One region of the Dickeya ananatis genome, then DNA from elsewhere that is predicted to be linked to it. Evidence: predicted binding sites of a transcription regulator. Region 1 holds the regulator's gene; the other holds the start of a gene.
The links. Region 1 encodes PhoB, which activates phosphate uptake and scavenging genes when phosphate is short. Its sites were predicted from a motif close to CTGTCATAAAACTGNCNNAT; they were not measured.
Positions count from the first base shown of each region.

Region 1 (10,189 bases):
CAGCGCGATAAAACGAATATGCCGCGTACTTAAGCCGCGCTTGAGTCTGGATTGTTGTTCCATAGGTTTGGATTGTTGTTCCATAAATGAGCAACCCTGTCTTTACAAACGAAAAAACCACAGGCAAACGCCTGTGGTGAAAAGCATCCATCCCACTTCATTCAGGAATGTGCGGTGACTTCCTGACGACCAGTGATACGGTCATAAATTCCGACCACCAGCAGAATGAGCAAGGATGGCGGCAACCAGGCCAGCCCCTGCTCGCTCATCGGCAGGCTCTGTGTCCAACCGGGCAGTAATGACTGAAAAGCCGATGACTTGATACCGTCCAGCAGGCCAAAGACCAGACTGACCAGCATCACAGGAGCAATAACATGCGTGCTGTTATTCCACCAACGACGGGTAAAACTCAGCAGCACCAGCACGATGCACGGCGGATAAATGGCGGTCAACACCGGCACAGACAGTTGAATCAGGTGGCTCAACCCGAGATTGGACACCACCATCGAGAACAGTCCCAGCACAAACACCAGTGCACGGTAAGACAATGGCAAGTACTGCGCGAAGAATTCGGCACAGGCGCAAGTCAGCCCCACCGCAGTGACCATACAAGCAATGAAGATCAGCAACGCCAGGAAACTGCTACCCATGTTACCGAAAGTGTACTGTACATACGCATGCAGGATTTCAGCGCCGTTTTGCGCGTTCGGCACCAGCGAGCCACTGAAGGAACCGAGATGGAACAGGCTCAGATAAACCAGCGTTAATCCCAGCCCCGCAATCAGCCCGGCCAAAATGGTGTAACGGGTTAACAACCCTGCGTCACTCACACCACGGGAACGGGCCGCATTGACGATGACGATACCGAACACCAGTGCACCCAGCGTATCCATGGTCAAATAACCATTTACGAAACCCGTGGAGAATGGCACCTGTTGGTAGGCTTCCGCAGTCGGCGCTGGCGTACCCGCCGGCCATACCAACGCTGCAATCCCCAGTACAGTCAGCGCGATAATTTTCACCGGTGCCAGAATGTGGCCAACAGTGTCCAACAGACGACCGGGATAGAGCGAAATCGCGATCACGATGGCAAAGTAGATCAAGCTATAAACCAGCAGAGGCGTCGCCCCCTCACCCACCAGTGGCGCAATACCGACCTCGAACGAGACCGTCGCGGTACGCGGCGTAGCAAACAGCGGCCCCACAGCCAGATAGCAAACCGTCGCCAACAGTACGCCCGCTTTCTTGCCGATCGGGCTACTGAGCGTATCAATACCACCACCCACACGCGCCAGTGCTATCACCGTCAACACCGGCAAGCCGACAGCGGTAATCAGAAAGCCGAGTGCGGCTACCCACACGTGCTCGCCAGCCTGTTGACCCACCATCGGCGGGAAAATGATATTCCCGGCACCGACGAACAAGGCAAAGGTCATGAAGCCCAATGCCACGATATCTTTGGAAGTTAAACGATGACTCATAATGTATGTTGTTGTTGCCTGTAAAAATGGTGTTGCCGGCACAAACCGGGCGCGTAAAGCGGCGCACGCAAGCAGCGAGACAGCCGAGCGATGTGCAGGATTATGATGTGAGGTTTTATTGCACAGCGTTAATGGGGGCTAAGTAAAACGTTTATAGCAATAAAAGGCAATACGTGATCGGTAAACCAGAACATTAATCTGATCTTCAATACAAAGTCAGCATTAGAATTTATATTTTCACTCACAGACTATACATGATTTGTGCATGAAAACAGTTTACAGCGCGAAAGATAAGCTCAAATTTCCATCATAGAGCAACAAATAACCATATTAAAAACTTATGAGAATAAAAAACGCCGGTAGGGTATACCGGCGTTATAAAAAAGCACAGAGCACCGACTAACAGCAATGACAAACGTGGTTAGCGATATTCACGACCAGTTTGAGTTTTGCCCATTGCTGTTCTTCCGACAACGTATTGCCCTCTTCGGTAGAGGCAAAGCCACACTGCGGGCTCAGGCACAGTTGGTCCAGCGCCACATAACGTGTTGCTTCGTCGATGCGTTTTTGTACTTCATCTGCGTTTTCCAGTTGCCCGTTTTTGGTGGTGATAAGACCCAACACCACTTTCTGATGACCAGGCTTGATGAAGCGCAGCGGCTCAAATCCACCCGCCCGCTCAGTATCGTATTCGAGGAAAAAGGCATCCACATTCACTGTCCCGAACAGTGTTTCCGCCACAGGTTCATAGCCACCTTCGGAAATCCAGGTAGAGCGGAAATTACCACGGCAGACATGCAGGCCCACCACTAAATCGGCCGGTTTGCCTTCCAGCGCTTTATTAAGCACTTGCGCATAGGTACGGCACAGATAATCCGGGTCATCGCCACGCTCACGGATCTGGCGTCTCTGGTCTTCAGAGCACAGATAAGCCCACACCGTATCGTCCAGTTGCAGATAACGGCAACCGGCATCATAGAAGGCACGGATGGCATCACGCCAGGTCAGCGCCAGATCGTCGAAGTAGTCGGCCAGATCAGGATAGACAGTGCTATCAATCACTTTACGACCGCCACGGAAGTGCAACACGCTCGGGCTGGGGATCGTCATTTTAGCAACAGCGTCGCCAGACACACGTTGGAGGAAACGAAAATCCTCCAGCATCGGATGCTGGGGATTAAAGCTGACCTTACCGGTGACTTTTACGCCACGGGCTTTCGTCTGTACACCAGTGAACTGGATGCCCTGCTCCGCTTCATAACGTTCCACGCCATTGAGGCTGTCGAAGAAGTCAAAGTGCCACCAGGCACGACGGAATTCGCCATCGGTCACCAATTGCAGACCCGCGGCACGCTGCAATTCCACGGCACGCTGGATTTCCTGATCTTCAACACGGCGTAACGCGGCGGCATCGATCTCACCGGCCTGAAACTGTAAACGAGCCTGCTTAATAGCCGCCGGACGCAACAAACTGCCGACCACATCGGCACGAAACGGAGGAAGGGCTTGTGTCATGTTTTGCTCCTGCACGTCTGACCCCAAATAGCCGATTTCAGACGTTTGGTTTCAGACAAGTCGATTTTTAGATGAATGCGTTTTCAGTAGAAATAGTTTTCTATGTAAATAGTTTTTAATAAAAATAATTTCGCCACTGAATTTTATAGCCATCCAGACGGCTAGAAGTAAAACTATCCTGTCATGCATTTTTCTCAACGACAATGGAGGAATTTTCACGACACATGAAATAAATTCATTTTCATCAATTTGTTGCAGAAACACTCGTTGAGGCAGGCGTCAGGTCATCAAGACCGAGTGCTTGTCTGGTTTGCTCACGCACTCGTTCCGGCAAAGGCAGATAGCCGTCCTGGCTGACCAGCGCCTGTCCTGACACTGACAGCACCCGGTCCAAAAACGCGGCTGTCAGTGGCTCCAGCGGCTGGCCCGGCGCTTTATTCACGTAGATATAGAGATAGCGGGTGTAAGGATAACGTCCGCTACGGATAGTGTCGGCGGTCGGTAACACGTAGTCGTCTTTGTCGCTGGCAGCCAGTGCCAGCACTCGCACCCCGCTGGCGCGAAAACCAATACTGGCGTAACCGATGGCATTCACCGATGCGGCCACCGCCTGCACGACTGAAGCAGAACCGGGAAGCTCATTGACCTGCGGCAGAAAGTCGCCACCGCACAACGCTTGTTGCTTGAAAAAGCCATACGTGCCAGACGCGGAATTACGGCCATAACGCAGTAGCGAGCGCTGTTGCCAGACGCCGTTTAGCCCCAACTCCTGCCAGCGCTGTACCGTTTTCCCCGCGCCACAGCGGCGGGTTACCGAGAAAATGGCGTCCAGTTGACGCACCGTCAATCCGCTTAACGGGTTATCCTGATTGACTAATACCACCAGTGCATCCAGCGCGACCGGCACCGCCGTTGGCGCATAGCCATAATGCTGCTCGAACGCTTCGATTTCGCTACTTTTCATTGGCCGGCTCATCGGTCCCAGTTGCGCCGCCCCTGCTGCCAGTGCCGTTGGCGCTGAAGATGAGCCCGCCGCCTGAACCTGGAGATTAACACCGGGATGATGCTGACTGAAATCCGCCGCCCAGAACGTCATCAGGTTCGCCAGCGTGTCGGAACCCGCACTGGAAAGGTTACCCGCCAGCATCGCCTGCGGCGCAGCAACAAGCTGACCAGACAAGCATAACAGCAAAGCAAACAGGTAATGGATGGGTCTCATGTGCGTTTTCCATCGGAGTGAAAAGTGAAAGAAGTGAAAGACAAGAGCGCACTATTCTCGGCACTGCGGCGGGGACAATCAAGCCCCGCCACATTGCTTAGCGCAGCGGATTCGCGGCATTCTGATTTAATACCGAACGGACAATCAGCCGATTTGGCAATGTAAACATGAAGCGGGATCCCACACCTTCTTCGCTGAGGATCTCCAGACGAGAGTCATGATGACTGAGCGCGTGCTTGACGATAGCCAGCCCCAGTCCACTGCCGCCGGTCTGGCGCGAACGGGCTTTGTCGACACGATAAAAACGCTCCGTCAGACGGGGAAGATGTTCTGCGGCAATGCCCGGACCGTTATCGCTAACCTGGAACTGCGCGCCCTGTGGCGTTTGCTGCCAGCACACCTCAATACGCGTGCCCTGCGGCGTGTGGTTCACCGCGTTATACACCAAATTCGACACCGCGCTACGCAACTGCTCCTCGTTGCCGAACACCTGTAACTGCTCATTGACGCGAAACACAATCTCATGACGCCCCTGACTCAGGGTGTCGGCTTCGCGTTTAAGCACCCGCAACATCAGCGGAATATCCACCTTTTCGTTAAGATCGATAGCCGCAGCGGCTTCAATACGCGACAACGTCAGCAGTTGCCGCACCAGCCCATCCATCCGGCGGGTTTGTTCCTGCATGGTGTGCAGTGCCTTAGCCTGCAAAGCACCATCCAGCGATTCGTCGTTCATCATTTCCAGATAGCCTTGCAACACCGTCAACGGTGTGCGCAGCTCATGGCTGACGTTGGCGAAAAAGTTACGCCGCGCCCCTTCGAGTTGATGCATTTGGGTGACATCACGCGCCACCATCAGCAACTGCCCTTCTGAATACGGCATCACCCGGAATTCAACATGATGCGCATTTTTCAGCGTCAGCGTCAGCGGGCGGCTGAAATCTTGCTGTTGCATATACTGGGTAAATTCTGGGTAGCGCAACAAATTGAGGATATTCTGACCATTATCTTCCGGCCAGCGAAAACTCAGCAGGTGCTGCGCCAGCCGGTTACACCAAATGATGACGCCCTCTTCGGTGGTGATGACCACCGCATCCGGCAGCGATTCCGCCCCACTGCGGAAACGTTTGATCAGCAACGCCAGCTCGCGCCGCCGACGGCGATTACGCAACTGCATTTGGTACAAACCGTAGAACAACGGTTCCCAGCTCCAGCGGCCGGGCGGCGGGGTCATACTGCGGTCAACCCACAACCAGTAGGACAAGCGCAGTTGGTTATAAAAGTTCCAGCACAGTGCCGTCAGCACCGACGCCAGTAAAAACCAGGGCAGATAACCGATGATCAGCCCCAGCAATAAGCCGGGCAAACAAAAAAAAGCCAGCTCCAGCGCCAGCTTTTTCCAGGACAAACGTTCTAGCACGTCAGATTTTCTCCGGGACTCACGCTATCAATAACGTGTTGAGAAACGGTATCCAGTTCCCCGAACGGTCTGAACCATCTTGTCGTGTCCACTGGTCTCCAACGCCTTGCGCAGACGGCGGATATGAACATCCACAGTGCGATCCTCAACATAAACGTTAGTGCCCCACACATGATTGAGCAACTGCTCACGACTATATACCCGTTCAGGGTGGGTCATAAAGAAATGCAGCAGTTTGAACTCCGTTGGCCCCATGTCCAGCGCATGCTCTTCCGTGGTCACCCGGTGAGAGGAAGGATCCAGACTTAAGCCGCGCATTTCGATCACTTCTTCCACCGCCATCGGCGAAATCCGACGCATCACCGCTTTGATGCGCGCCACCAACTCTTTAGGTGAAAACGGTTTGGTGATGTAATCATCGGCACCGACTTCAAGACCGCGAACACGATCTTCTTCTTCACCACGGGCCGTCAGCATCATGACCGGAATATCCCGCGTCAGCGCTTCACGCTTCATGTGCTTGATAAACTGTAAACCGGACCCACCGGGCAGCATCCAGTCCAGCAGCACCAGCTCAGGATAAGGTTCAGCCAGGCGGTTCACCGCGCTGTCGTAATCCTCGGCCTCAACCGGCTGATAGCCGTTCTGCTCAAGCACGAAGCACACCATCTCGCGAATCGGCGCTTCATCTTCCACCACCAAAATACGTCTTGCCATATCAATCCTGCCGTTAATCGTCACGGTTAGCGTGCGGTGTGCATTATGCGTCAGTTTTATGACAGATTTATGAAAAATCCCCCGACAAACCACGCCTCTGACGCGGCCTTGCCACCGCCACCGCCCGGCTCATTTTCTCCGCCGTACCACGCCATGTCGCCAGTTCATACAGATATTATGGGACATGCCCTAAACTGCACGCCTATAATCGCCGATGATAAAGACGCGGCGTTTCGCCATAACTACGGTGCCCGCCTTGTGCCGTTGTCTGAACACCGCCCAAAACAACATCTCGTTTGCACTCACCTGCAGGGAGTCTCATGCGAATTATTCATACGTCTGACTGGCATCTCGGTCAGTACTTTTATACCCGGAGCCGTGCGCCTGAGCATCAGGCTTTTTTGCACTGGCTGGTACAGCAGGTTGAGCAATATCAGGCCGATGCAGTAATAGTAGCAGGTGATGTGTTCGACAATGGCGCACCACCCAGCTACGCCCGAGAAATGTATAACCAGTTTGTGGTGGCGTTGCAGCGTACCGGTTGCCAGTTGGTGGTACTCGGCGGCAATCATGACTCCGTCGCGACCCTGAACGAATCCCGCGCGTTGCTGGCCTGCCTGAATACCCAGGTGTTCGCCGGTTTTGACGGCGATATCCATGAGCAAGTGCGGGTACTGAATAACCGCGACGGCGAACCCGGCGCGATGCTGTGTGCGGTTCCGTTTCTGCGTCCGCGCGATGTGCTCACCAGCCAGGCGGGCCAGTCTGGCACGCAAAAACAACAGGCGTTACAGGACGCTATCGCCAGTCATTATCAGCGCTGCTACCAGCTTGCCTGCGAGCAGCGTGCAGCATTGGGGAAAGAACTACCGATTGTGCTCACCGGGCACCTCACCACCGTGGGCGTCGCCACATCGGATTCCGTGCGCGATATTTACATCGGTACGCTGGATGCCTTCCCGGCACAGGCGTTCCCACCGGCTGACTACATTGCGCTTGGGCATATTCATCGTCCACAGCGTGTGGCGCAATGCGAACACATCCGCTACAGCGGCTCACCTATCCCCTTGAGTTTTGATGAACTCAATCATGAGAAATCGGTCTATCTGGTGCACTTTGAGCAGGGGAAATTGCAAGAAGTCACCGCGCTGACGATACCGAGCGAACAGCCGATGCAACTGGTGAAAGGCAATCTGCCGGAGATAGAACGCCGTCTGGCCGGGTTCCGCGATTATCATGGCGACAAACCGGTATGGCTGGATATTGAAATCGCCACGCAGGACTACCTGAGCGATATCCAGCAACATATTCAGGCACTGACCGAGCCTCTCAATGTGGACGTGATCCTGCTGCGTCGTGCCCGGGAACAGCAGCAACAAATGCTGGTGCAACTGGAAAAAGAGACGCTGGAAGAGTTACAACCGGCTGAAGTATTTGAACGACGTCTGGCGCTGGAAGACGGTCTGGATGAGGCTCGCCAGCAACGTCTGAAGGGATTGTTCAATCGGGTTATGCAGGAGATTGACGCACAGCGACAGGAGACGTCCGTATGAAAATTCTTAGCCTGCGCCTGAAAAACCTTAACTCATTGCAGGGCGAGTGGAAAATCGACTTCACGCGCGAGCCGTTTGTCAGCAATAGCCTTTTCGCCATCACCGGGCCTACCGGTGCCGGGAAAACCACCTTGCTGGACGCCATCTGTCTGGCGCTCTACCACCAGACACCACGCCTGAAAGTCAGCCCCAGCCATAACGAATTAATGACCCGCCACACGGCCGAATGTCTGGCTGAGGTGGAATTCGAGGTAAAAAACGTCGCTTACCGCGCGTTCTGGAGCCAGCGTCGGGCCCACAACAGCCCGGAAGGCAATCTGCAGCCCCCCAAGGTTGAGCTGGCACTGTGCGCCGACGGCAAGATCCTGACCGATAAAGTGAACGACAAGCTGGCGATGATAGCCGACCTTACCGGGCTGGATTTCGATCGTTTCACCAAGTCGATGATGTTATCTCAGGGGCAATTCGCCGCGTTCCTCAACGCCGATGCCAATCAACGGGCGGAATTACTTGAAGAGCTGACCGGCACCGATATTTATGGGCAGATCTCCGAACGCGTTTTTGAGAAACACAAAGAAGCCCAAAGCCAGTTGGAAACCTTACGGGCTAAGGTCGCCACGCTGGAATTATTGAGTGACGAGCAACGCCAGGCGCTGGAACAGCAACTGGAGGCCATCCGCCAACAGGAGCAATCCATATCGATACACCGGGAAGAGGTCCTGGCGCATCAACGTTGGTACGACACGCTGCTACAGCTCCAGCAGGCACAACAGCACGCGCAACAACAACACGCCTCACAGCAGCAATTACAGCAGCAGTCACAACCGCAACTGGATAAACTGGAACGTGGCGAACCAGCGGAAAAACTACGCCCCCGCTTCGACGAGCGAGGGCGGGCGCAACGGGAAAAACAGCGGCTGAGCCAACAGTTGACGAACGTGCACCAGCAAATCAGCCGCCAGCAGGAAGCCCTGAACCAACTGAAAACACAGCTGGAAAAAGCGCTGTCTGCACGCCAGCAACATGCGGACTACCGTCAGCAACAAGAAACACTGATCAACGAGCGGATTCTGCCGCTTGATCATCACATCGCCACCCTACAGACACAGCGCAACCAGCAACAGCAAGCGTTAGATAATCTGGTTGAACAGCAAAAAATGCTGATAACCACGCTGGCCAGATTGCAGCGCCAGCAAGAACAAACACGGCAGCGGCTGGAAGATATTGATACCTATCGCCAGCAGCATAGCCGCCACCAGCATCTGGGTAGCCATATTCCACTGTGGCAGGCGCAATTCCCGCAGCAGCAGAAATGGCAGCAGGACCTGCACGTCGTGCAGGAAAAGGCGGCACAGCAACAGATTCAGGCGGAATACCTCGACCAGCAGCGCGCTTCGCTGGTCGAGAAACAGCAGGCGCAGCAAAATGCCAGTGAGCGCGCCCAACAACTGCTGAATGACCATCTGAAGCAGGATGAACAGATGGAAGCGGAACACCCGCTGGCAGGCTTGCGTCAGCAGTTGGCACGACGCATGGCGGAACGTCCGGATCGCCAGCAACTGGCTACCAGTGCAGCGGTACTGCAACGGTTGATTAGCCAGCGCACCCTATTGGAAGCGCAACAGCTGGAGACACTGCAACGGATTCAAACGCTGGAAGAACTGCAGGTGCAGCAACGTCGGGATTATCAAAATCAGGCCAGCCATCTGGCGGATCTCGATAAACGTCACGAGCTGGAACTGCACATCGTTAGCCTGGAAAAAGAACGTCAGCAATTGCAACCGGGCAAAGAATGTCCGCTGTGCGGTTCAACGCACCACCCGGCAGTGGAGCTTTATCAGGCGTTGCGCCCCTCAGAAACCCAGATTCGATTGCACGCGCTGCGTCAGGAAGTCGAGACGCTGAAAGCTAACGTCGTGCAAACCGAAACCCAGCTTCAGTTGCAAAAACAACATCGCCAGCAGCAACAAAACGCACTTGAGAGCGTCCAGCGTGATTACGAGTCGCTGCGCCAACAGTGCCAGTCAGTGAGTGAGCGTTTACTGGTGAGCTTCGATCCACTCCAATTGCCGACGCTACACCAGTGGATTGAATCCTGCGATGCTCAAGAACAGTCGCTACAGGCGCAAATTGCCAGTCGTGAGCGCAACCAACGTCACATTCAGGAAAGTAAGGATTTACTCACGTCTGCCCAGCAACTGCTGGCGCAAACCGTACAACAGCTGGCGCTGAACAGCCAGCAGCAGGACGCGTTGCAGGCATCACGTGATGAACTGCGGTTATT
Region 1 is NZ_CP040816.1:3,111,548-3,121,736, forward strand. Features, by position in the region: gene proY (proline-specific permease ProY) at 1-63, opposite strand, end outside; gene brnQ (branched-chain amino acid transport system II carrier protein) at 162-1,481, opposite strand; gene FGI04_RS13725 (cobalamin-independent methionine synthase II family protein) at 1,881-2,996, opposite strand; gene FGI04_RS13730 (PstS family phosphate ABC transporter substrate-binding protein) at 3,241-4,215, opposite strand; gene phoR (phosphate regulon sensor histidine kinase PhoR) at 4,313-5,635, opposite strand; gene phoB (phosphate response regulator transcription factor PhoB) at 5,663-6,352, opposite strand; gene sbcD (exonuclease subunit SbcD) at 6,673-7,905, shown strand; gene FGI04_RS13750 (AAA family ATPase) at 7,902-10,189, shown strand, end outside.

Region 2 (10,189 bases), 870 kb from region 1:
TGGCGTTACCATGCGCGCGACCTGGCGGTGTTTCGCGCCCGGCAGGAAGATATCCCCATCGTGATGGGATCAGCCACTCCCGCGCTGGAAACGCTCTATAACGTACAGATTGGCAAGTACCGCCAGTTGCGGCTGAGCAAACGCGCTGGCAACGCCCGGCTGGCTCAGCAACACTTGCTGGATTTGAAAGGACTACCGCTAACCAGCGGCTTGTCGCAACCGTTAATCCAGCGTGTTCGACATCATCTGGCACAGGATAATCAGGTTATTCTGTTTCTTAACCGCCGTGGCTTCGCGCCAGTGGTGATGTGCCATGAATGCGGCTGGATAGCCGAGTGCCAGCGCTGCGACAGCTATTACACCTTGCACCAACATCAGCGCATGATGCGTTGCCACCACTGTGACAGCCAGCGTCCGGTGCCGCAGCAGTGCCCGCAGTGTGGCTCCACCCATCTGGTGCCGGTTGGTCTGGGTACCGAGCAGCTGGAACAGGCGCTACCCGCGTTGTTTCCCGATACGCCCATCACCCGCATCGATCGCGATACCACCAGCCGTAAAGGTGCGCTGGAGCAACAACTGGCGCAGGTCCGCCAGGGCGGTGCCCGCATTCTGATCGGCACCCAAATGTTGGCCAAAGGACACCATTTTCCTGACGTTACGCTGGTCGCGTTGCTGGATGTCGACGGTTCGCTGTTTTCCGCCGACTTTCGTGCCACCGAGCGCTTCGCCCAGCTCTACACGCAGGTATCCGGGCGGGCCGGGCGGGCCGGTAAAGCCGGCGAAGTCGTGCTACAGACCCATCACCCGGAGCACCCGCTGTTACAGACGCTACTGCATCAGGGCTACGATGCGTTCGCCAGCCAGACGCTACAAGAACGCCAAAGCGTATTTCTGCCGCCGTTTACCAGCCATGTCCTGTTCCGGGCCGACGATCATGACAATCAGCAGGCCAGCCTGTTCCTGCAGCAGTTGCGCAATTTGCTGGAGGCCAGCCCGCTGCGCGACGACGCGTTGTGGCTGATGGGGCCAGTGCCTGCCTTGCAGCCCAAGCGCGCCGGGCGTTTTCGCTGGCAATTACTGTTGCAACACCCATCGCGCGCCACGCTGCAACGCATCATTCGTCACTCTATGGTGTTGATCGATACCCTACCGCAAGCCCGTAAGGTGAAATGGGTCATGGATGTCGACCCGACAGACAGTTGAGCCGATTCTGCGCCGCAGGCCTGAGCCGTGCCAGTCGCCGTCATGGTTTTTGCGAACAATACCGAAAAACCGATAATCCAGACGGTGCAGGCGTAAATTATTCGATAAATCCTGGACGCAATCTGTTAAGAGTGATGGCGGAAGCAGTATGCTGATCAGGCAGTTGGCGCACCATCGATGCCATGCATGTCATAACCGCGCTTGCCGCATGGCGGATCAGACATTCTGTAAAACGGCGGCCGACCTGTCATAACGGCCCCCCTGACTACGGCGCCAGTAAACGCTGACGCAAGGAGGAAATGCGTTGGAGCAGAAAAAATTCATCCCACCCGCAACCATGAAAGACGTGGCCGATAAGGCTGGTGTCTCCACCGCAACGGTGTCACGCGCCCTGACCAACCCGGAGAAAGTCTCGGCTTCGACCCGCAAGAAGGTAGAGCAGGCGGCGCTGGCGGTGGGATACTCTGCACAAAACCTTGCTCGTAATCTCAAGCGACATGAATCAAGAACGATTCTGGCGTTGGTGCCTGATATCTGCGATCCCTTCTTCAGCGAAATGCTGCGTGGCATTGAAGAAACCGCCGCAGAACGCGGTTATCTGGTCCTGATCGGCGATTGCGCGCACCAGCGCCAGACAGAAAAAACCTTTCTGGACCTGATCGCTACCCGTCAGATAGACGGCATCCTGTTATTGGGGTCGCAACTACCGTTTGATGCGGGTAGAGATGAGCGCCGTCATCTTCCGCCGATGGTTATGGCAAACGAATTCGCCCCCGAACTGGATATGCCCACGGTACACATTGATAACCTGACCGCCGCGTTTGAAGCCGTCAGTTATCTCCATCAGTTGGGGCATCAACGCATTGCCTGTATTGCCGGCCCACAGCAGATTCCGCTCAGCGAGTATCGGCTGCAGGGTTATATTCAGGCGCTACGACGTTGTGGACTGGTTATCGACAACCAATACATCGTACACGGAGATTTTAGTTACGATACCGGCTCACGCGGCCTGACAACGCTGATGTCACACCCTACTCCCCCCAGCGCGATTTTTTGCCATAGCGACGTGATGGCGCTGGGTGCGTTAACCCAGGCGCGGAAAATGGGGCTGGACATCCCACGAGACCTGTCGCTTATCGGGTTTGATGATATCGCCCAGGCCAGCCACTGCTTTCCGGCGCTGACTACCGTTTCTCAGCCGCGCTACGATATTGGTCGTGAAGCGACGCTGTTGCTGCTGACGCAGTTGCAGCAACACAAGGTGGCTCGCGGGTCACGGCTGATGTCCAGCCAGTTGATTATTCGCGACAGTACTGCCGCTCCACCGCTGCGTGTTACAGGCTTTAAGAATTCCGGTGCTGGTCAAACATTTTAGGGTTCAGTAACATGGCGACCTGTTACCTATTTTCTTAGCAACGAAACGATTGTGGCACAACGAGACTATGTCAGCCGGGGGCGTTCTGGAACGCGCCGGAAAAAAACATCCAGCCGGAAACGAGGAGGGTCCTCAGGCGCATCTAAAACCATGATAGCGCTGGCCGTTGCCGTGCTGGTCACGTTTGCCGGTGGACTCTATTTTATCGCCCACAATAAGCCGGATGAATCGCCCGTCCTGCCGCATCAGGGCACCAAAGGCAATGGGTTGCCGCCCAAACCGGAAGAGCGCTGGCGTTATATCAAAGAGCTGGAAAACCGTCAGATTGGCGTGGCTTCGCCGACCGAACCATCAGCAGGGGGAGAAATCCAGTCCACAGGCCAACTGACCAATGAACAGCGCCAACTGCTCGAACAGATGCAATCAGACATGAAACGCCAGCCGACAACGCTGACGGAAGTGCCTTACAACGATCAGAGCCAGATGCCCGCGCGTTCTCTTACCACGCCCAGAACGCAAACCGTGTTGCCCGGTGTATCGGGTACCAATACCAATGGCACGATACAACCGATGACACCACGCACGACGACCGCCGCCCCGGTGGCAACGCCGCGTCATGCAACGTCGAACGTCACCACGACGACGCAAACAACCCAGAAACCGGTACAGACGGAACCCCGTACGGAATCCCGTAAAGAGGTGACGAAAACAGAACCGCCGGCAGCGGCCAAAGAAACGGCTAAAACCGACAACACCAAACCAGACAGCAAGCCTGAGAAAGAACAGCGCTGGATGGTGCAATGCGGATCGTTCAAAACCACAGAACCCGCAGAATCGGTACGCGCAGAGCTGGCGTTTGCCGGTGTAGAAAGTCGTATCACCAGTAGCGGAGGCTGGCACCGAATCATGCTCGGTCCGTACAACAGCCGCGCTATCGCCGACAAAATGGCACAAAAGCTCAAAGGTATGGGGCAATCCAACTGCATCCCGTTAGCCAGCGGGGGTTGAAAACCCCACTCCCCTCCCCCATGTTTATCGTCAATACGCCCCGCGTCCGCGCGGGGGTCTTTTTCTCAGTAACGGGGATAAACTCGTGACAACAATTGTAAGTGTGCGTCGCAATGGTCAGGTGGTGATTGGCGGTGACGGGCAAGCCACCCTGGGCAACACCGTAATGAAAGGCAATGTACGCAAAGTACGTCGTTTGTATAACGATCGGGTTATCGCCGGGTTTGCTGGCGGCACCGCAGATGCCTTCACCCTGTTTGAACTGTTTGAGCGCAAGCTGGAACTGCATCAGGGCCATCTGGTTAAAGCGGCGGTAGAACTGGCTAAAGACTGGCGTACTGACCGTATGCTGCGTCGTCTGGAAGCACTGCTGGCCGTCGCTGACGAAAATGCGTCGCTTATCATCACCGGTAACGGCGATGTGATTCAGCCGGAAAACGACCTGATCGCCATCGGATCCGGCGGCCCCTATGCGCAGGCGGCGGCACGCGCTTTACTGGAAAACACGGAATTAAGCGCCCGGGAGATTGTCGAAAAATCACTGGGTATTGCGGGTGATATCTGTATCTACACCAACCAGTTCCACACGATTGAAGAATTAGCCTCCAAGGCGTAAGGATCCACTATGTCTGAAATGACCCCGCGCGAAATAGTCAGCGAGCTTGATAGCTACATCATCGGACAGCACAAAGCAAAGCGCGCCGTCGCGATCGCCTTGCGTAACCGCTGGCGCCGCATGCAGTTGGAAGAGAGCCTGCGCCATGAAGTGACCCCGAAAAATATCCTGATGATCGGCCCAACCGGGGTGGGGAAAACGGAAATCGCCCGTCGCCTCGCCAAGCTGGCTAACGCGCCCTTTATCAAGGTAGAAGCGACCAAATTCACCGAGGTGGGTTATGTCGGCAAGGAAGTGGATTCCATCATCCGTGATCTGACCGACGTTGCCATTAAAATGGTGCGTCAGCAGTCAATAGAAAAAAACCGTTATCGCGCTGAAGAGCTGGCCGAAGAGCGCATTCTGGACGTGCTGATCCCCCCGGCCAAGAACAACTGGGGCCAGCCGGAAGAGCACCATGAGCCGTCCGCGGCTCGTCAGGCATTTCGCAAGAAACTGCGCGAAGGGCAGCTTGACGACAAAGAAATCGAAATCGAGCTGGCTGCCGCACCGGTTGGCGTCGAAATCATGGCCCCTCCCGGCATGGAAGAGATGACCAATCAGTTGCAATCCATGTTCCAGAATCTGGCAGGGCAGAAACAAAAAAGCCGCAAGATCAAGATTCGTGAGGCTTTCAAACTGCTGGTGGAAGAAGAAGCCGCCAAGCTGGTTAACCCGGAAGAACTCAAGGAGCAGGCGATTGAAGCGGTGGAGCAACACGGCATCGTCTTCATCGATGAAATCGACAAGATTTGCAAACGGGGTGATACCTCCGGCCCGGACGTATCACGCGAAGGCGTCCAGCGCGACCTGCTGCCGCTGGTGGAAGGCTGTACGGTGTCCACGAAGCACGGCATGGTAAAAACTGACCATATCCTGTTCATCGCGTCCGGCGCGTTCCAGGTTGCCAGCCCATCGGACCTGATCCCCGAGTTGCAGGGCCGTCTGCCGATCCGTGTCGAGTTGCAGGCGCTGACCACCGAAGACTTCGAGCGTATCCTGACCGAACCTAGCGCCTCGCTGACCCGCCAGTATCAGGCGCTGATGGAAACCGAAGGCGTTAACATCACCTTCCAGCCGGATGGTATCCGCCGTATCGCGGAAGCGGCCTGGCAGGTTAACGAGCGTACGGAAAACATCGGCGCTCGTCGTCTGCATACGGTATTAGAGCGCTTGATCGAGGATGTGTCCTATGGCGCCAGCGAAATGAACGGCCAAACCGTGACGATCGATGCAGATTATGTACGCAGTCACCTGGATGAGTTAGTAGCAGATGAAGATCTGAGCCGATTTATCTTATAATCCGTTCGCGGATCGCACTGATGACCAAACAGTGGGAGGCGTTGGCCTCCCACTGTTGTTTTTGATGCCGTCACCAGGCTGCATTATTCCTGCACTTAACGCGCCACAACCTGGCTGATAGCATGGCCCATAGACACCATGATCCCATTAATACCATGACCCAATTAACACCATGACCGAATTGACACATAGCAGCAAAACTCAAGCCTGGCTCGACAGCCTGCGTCCCAAGACGCTGCCGCTGGCTTTTGCCTCCATCGTTACCGGCACCGTCATCGCCTGCTGGCACAGCAATTTCAAACCCGGCGTGGCGTTATTGACGTTGATTACCGCCGGGCTGTTGCAAATTCTCTCCAATCTGGCCAACGACTATGGCGATGCGGTGAAAGGCAGCGACAAGGAAGACCGTATCGGCCCGCTACGCGGGATCCAGACCGGGGCTATCACGTTGGCGGAACTGCGTAAGGCGCTGCTCATCACCGTGGTGCTCACCGTGGTGTCCGGTAGCGCGCTGGTGGCACTGGCCTGCGAAAAACCGGTGGATGTCGTGGTATTCCTGGCGCTCGGCCTGCTGGCGATTCTGGCCGCGATTACCTACACCGTCGGCAACCGACCTTACGGTTACATCGGGTTGGGTGATATCTCGGTGTTGATTTTCTTTGGCTGGCTTAGCGTAGCCGGGTCGTACTACCTGCAAACCGGCCACTTCGATAGCAGCGTTATCCTGCCAGCAACCGCTTGTGGCCTGCTGGCCGTCGCGGTGCTCAATATCAACAATCTGCGCGATATCGACAGCGATCGGGAAAACGGTAAAAACACGCTGGCGGTACGGCTCGGTGCTTATAAAGCCCGCCGCTACCACATGATGTTACTGATGACGGCACCGGTTTGTCTGGCCCTCTTCGCGATGCTGTACCTGCATACGCTGGCGGGCTGGCTGTTTATTCTGGCGCTGCCGTTACTGGTGAAACAAGGCCGCTATGTGATGCGCGAAACCACCGCATTCAGCATGCGTCCGATGCTGGAAAAAACCGTGAAAGGCGCGTTACTCACCAATTTGTTGTTCGCGGTAGGCGTACTGCTGAGCTAAACCAGATTCAGTCAAGATGGAACGGGCAACACGTTTGTTCCAGTTGGCAAAATCACAACCGATTACTGATGCGGGTCAAAGCCGCTGTTGATGATTTTGCCAACAACAAACATAAAGGGATATACTCAGTCCCACACTCTCCAGCGGCAACAAACGTGACTCCTATGAAATACGATACTTCCGAACTGTGTGATATCTATCATGAAGAGGTCAATGTCGTTGAGCCTCTTTTCTCCAATTTTGGTGGACGTAGTTCATTCGGCGGCAAAATCGTCACAGTAAAATGCTTTGAAGATAACGGCCTGCTATTCGATATACTGGAAGAAAACGGCAGTGGCCGCGTCTTGCTGATCGACGGCGGCGGTTCTGTACGCCGTGCGCTGGTTGACGCTGAACTGGCCCGTCTGGCCACGCAAAACGAATGGGAAGGTATCGTGGTCTATGGCGCGGTACGCCAGGTAGACGATTTATCGGAGCTGGATATCGGCATTCAGGCGATGGCGGCGACACCGGCTGGTGCAGCGAGCGAAGGCATCGGTGAAACGGATATTCGGGTGAATTTCGGCGGTGTGACGTTCTTCTCGGGCGATCACCTTTATGCTGACAACACCGGTATTATCCTGTCTGAAGATCCGCTGGATCTGGAATAACCGGCCAGGTTGCCAAGGGCGTCACAGACGCCCTGTGCGCCGTTGTCTGTGTGACATCGGCAGTTACTGAACATCTTCCATTTTACCCAGCAGCGCACGCAGACGTTCCTGCCATACCGACTGTTCCTGCTTGAGTTGCTCGTTCTCGCTCATTAATGCATCACGGTTACCCGCCATGCTCTCCACTTCCTGCGACAACGCATTGTTCTTCTCTTTCAGCTCTTCGATTTCCATCTGCAACAGCGTGATCGTGTCAATCGCCTGCTGAACTTTCGCTTCCAGCTTCTCAAACACTTCAAATGACATAACTTCTAACCCCTTTTGATCGCACGGCCTGAGCCGGTTAACGCAGATGTATCACGAACAGGTGTGCCACGCACGGTATCCCGCGAGCAGGTATGCACCGGCACGGGTTTCACAAACAGATATCTCATGCCGCCTTACGCACTCAGCCTGCACATCTGTTATGGCTACGCCGGACGTAAACGCCAGCCAAATTGTATGTAGCCGGATCAAGCGTGTCCAGCGCACTACCGGTAAAACAGCGACTCTGCCTGCTTTTTCGCTCACGCGCCATCAGTACAGACTGAAAATCACCCGAAATATTGTTAAACGGTATTAATGTTAATAAATTTAACACCCTGATTAACACCTATCCGCTGACCGGATGACAGTTTTGTGTCCAATTACGCGAATGCGCGCATTTTCTTGACGCATCACACACATTTTGATTTCGATATTTCTCGTTTTCGAACATTAACGATAAATTCACATCCGAAATACAAAAAGAGCCTGACCGCGAATCGCCAAAGATGAACGAGACAGGCCTGAAACGCGCAGACCCATAGAGGCCTGCGTCAACCACCATGCTGTAGCCTACAAGCAGGAACAAGCATTATGAGTCAATCTGATATTTCTACCCTTAAAGGCCAGTGCGTTGCCGAGTTTCTCGGTACTGGCCTGTTGATCTTCTTTGGCGTTGGCTGTGTAGCGGCTCTGAAACTGGCAGGAGCCAGTCTGGGGCTATGGGAAATCAGTATTATCTGGGGGTTGGGCGTCGCGATGGCGATCTACCTGACCGCCGCGATTTCCGGTGCTCACCTCAACCCTGCGGTCACCATCGCCCTGTGGCTGTTTGCCTGCTTCGATGGCCGCAAAGTCCTGCCTTATATCGTTTCACAGGTCGCTGGCGCGTTCTGTTCGGCGGCATTGGTCTATGGCCTCTATCACAACCTGTTCGATAACATCGAACAAACGCACAATATTGTGCGTGGTAGTGTGGAAAGCCTCGATCTGGCAGGTGTCTTCTCCACCTATCCGAACCCGCACATTTCCGTGATGCAGGCCTTCATGGTGGAAACCGTTATCACCGCCATTTTGATGTGTCTGATTCTGGCACTGACTGATGACGGCAATGGTATTCCGCGTGGCCCGCTGGCACCGCTGTTAATAGGGATTCTGATCGCGGTTATTGGCGCATCAATGGGCCCGTTGACCGGATTTGCCATGAACCCGGCGCGTGATGCCGGTCCGAAATTGTTTGCCTACTTCGCTGGCTGGGGCAAAATCGCGCTGACTGGCGGACGTGACATCCCTTATATACTGATACCGATTTTCGCCCCGATCGTCGGAGCCTGTCTGGGCGCATTTGGCTATCGCACCCTGATTGGCCGTAACTTGCCTTGTGATGTCTGCGCCATTGATAGCGACACCGACACGGCGGCCTCTGCCCAAACTCGTAAGGTCTGACCCTACTCCGCTAACAGGATTACGTTTATGAACCAGGAAAAAAAATACATCGTCGCGCTCGACCAGGGCACAACCAGTTCACGAGCTGTTGTGCTGGATCATGACGCCAACATCGTCAGCGTATCCCAGCGGGAATTCACCCAGATTTACCCCAAGGCGGGCTGGGTAGAACACGACCCGATGGAAATCTGGGCGTCGCAAAGCTCCACGCTGGTGGAAGCGCTGGCAAAAGCGGGCATCAGTAGCGACGAAGTGGCCGGTATCGGTATTACCAACCAGCGTGAAACCGCCGTGGTGTGGGAAAAAGAGACCGGTAAACCGATTTATAACGCCATTGTGTGGCAGTGCCGCCGCTCCGCAGATATCTGCGAAAAGCTGAAAAAAGACGGCATGGAAGAGTACATCCGCGCCAACACCGGCCTGGTGGTTGACCCATATTTCTCCGGCACCAAAGTGAAATGGATCCTCGACCATGTGGAAGGGTCGCGTGAACGTGCCCGTCGCGGCGAGCTGCTGTTCGGCACCATCGATACCTGGCTTATCTGGAAAATGACCCAGGGTCGCGTCCACGTCACCGACTACACTAACGCCTCGCGTACCATGCTGTTCAACATCCATTCGCTGGACTGGGACGAACGCATGCTGGACGTGCTGGATATTCCGCGTGCCATGTTGCCGCAGGTTCGTCCTTCCTCTGAAGTGTACGGCCAGACCAATATTGGCGGTAAAGGCGGTACCCGTATTCCTATCGCCGGTATCGCCGGTGACCAGCAAGCCGCATTGTACGGCCAACTGTGCGTACAGCCCGGTATGGCGAAAAACACCTACGGTACCGGCTGCTTCCTGCTAATGAATACCGGTAAAGAAGCGGTTCGCTCCAAACACGGCCTGTTGACGACCATTGCCTGCGGCCCACGCGGTGAAGTGAACTATGCGCTGGAAGGCGCAGTATTTATCGGTGGTGCCTCTATCCAATGGCTGCGCGACGAGCTGAAACTGATTGGCGACGCGATGGACTCTGAATACTTCGCCACCAAAGTGAAAGACACCAATGGCGTCTATGTCGTACCAGCGTTTACCGGTCTGGGTGCCCCTTACTGGGACCCGTACGCCCGTGGCGCGATTTTCGGCCTGACCCGTGGTGCCAATGCTAATCA
Region 2 is NZ_CP040816.1:3,981,209-3,991,397, forward strand. Features, by position in the region: gene priA (primosomal protein N') at 1-1,203, shown strand, start outside; gene cytR (DNA-binding transcriptional regulator CytR) at 1,508-2,578, shown strand; gene ftsN (cell division protein FtsN) at 2,630-3,586, shown strand; gene hslV (ATP-dependent protease subunit HslV) at 3,672-4,202, shown strand; gene hslU (ATP-dependent protease ATPase subunit HslU) at 4,212-5,543, shown strand; gene FGI04_RS17775 (1,4-dihydroxy-2-naphthoate polyprenyltransferase) at 5,716-6,633, shown strand; gene rraA (ribonuclease E activity regulator RraA) at 6,798-7,283, shown strand; gene zapB (cell division protein ZapB) at 7,347-7,589, opposite strand; gene FGI04_RS17790 (MIP/aquaporin family protein) at 8,181-9,032, shown strand; gene glpK (glycerol kinase GlpK) at 9,060-10,189, shown strand, end outside.
Region 2: the regulator PhoB is predicted to act here: its motif matches at 7,949-7,968, upstream of FGI04_RS17790 (MIP/aquaporin family protein).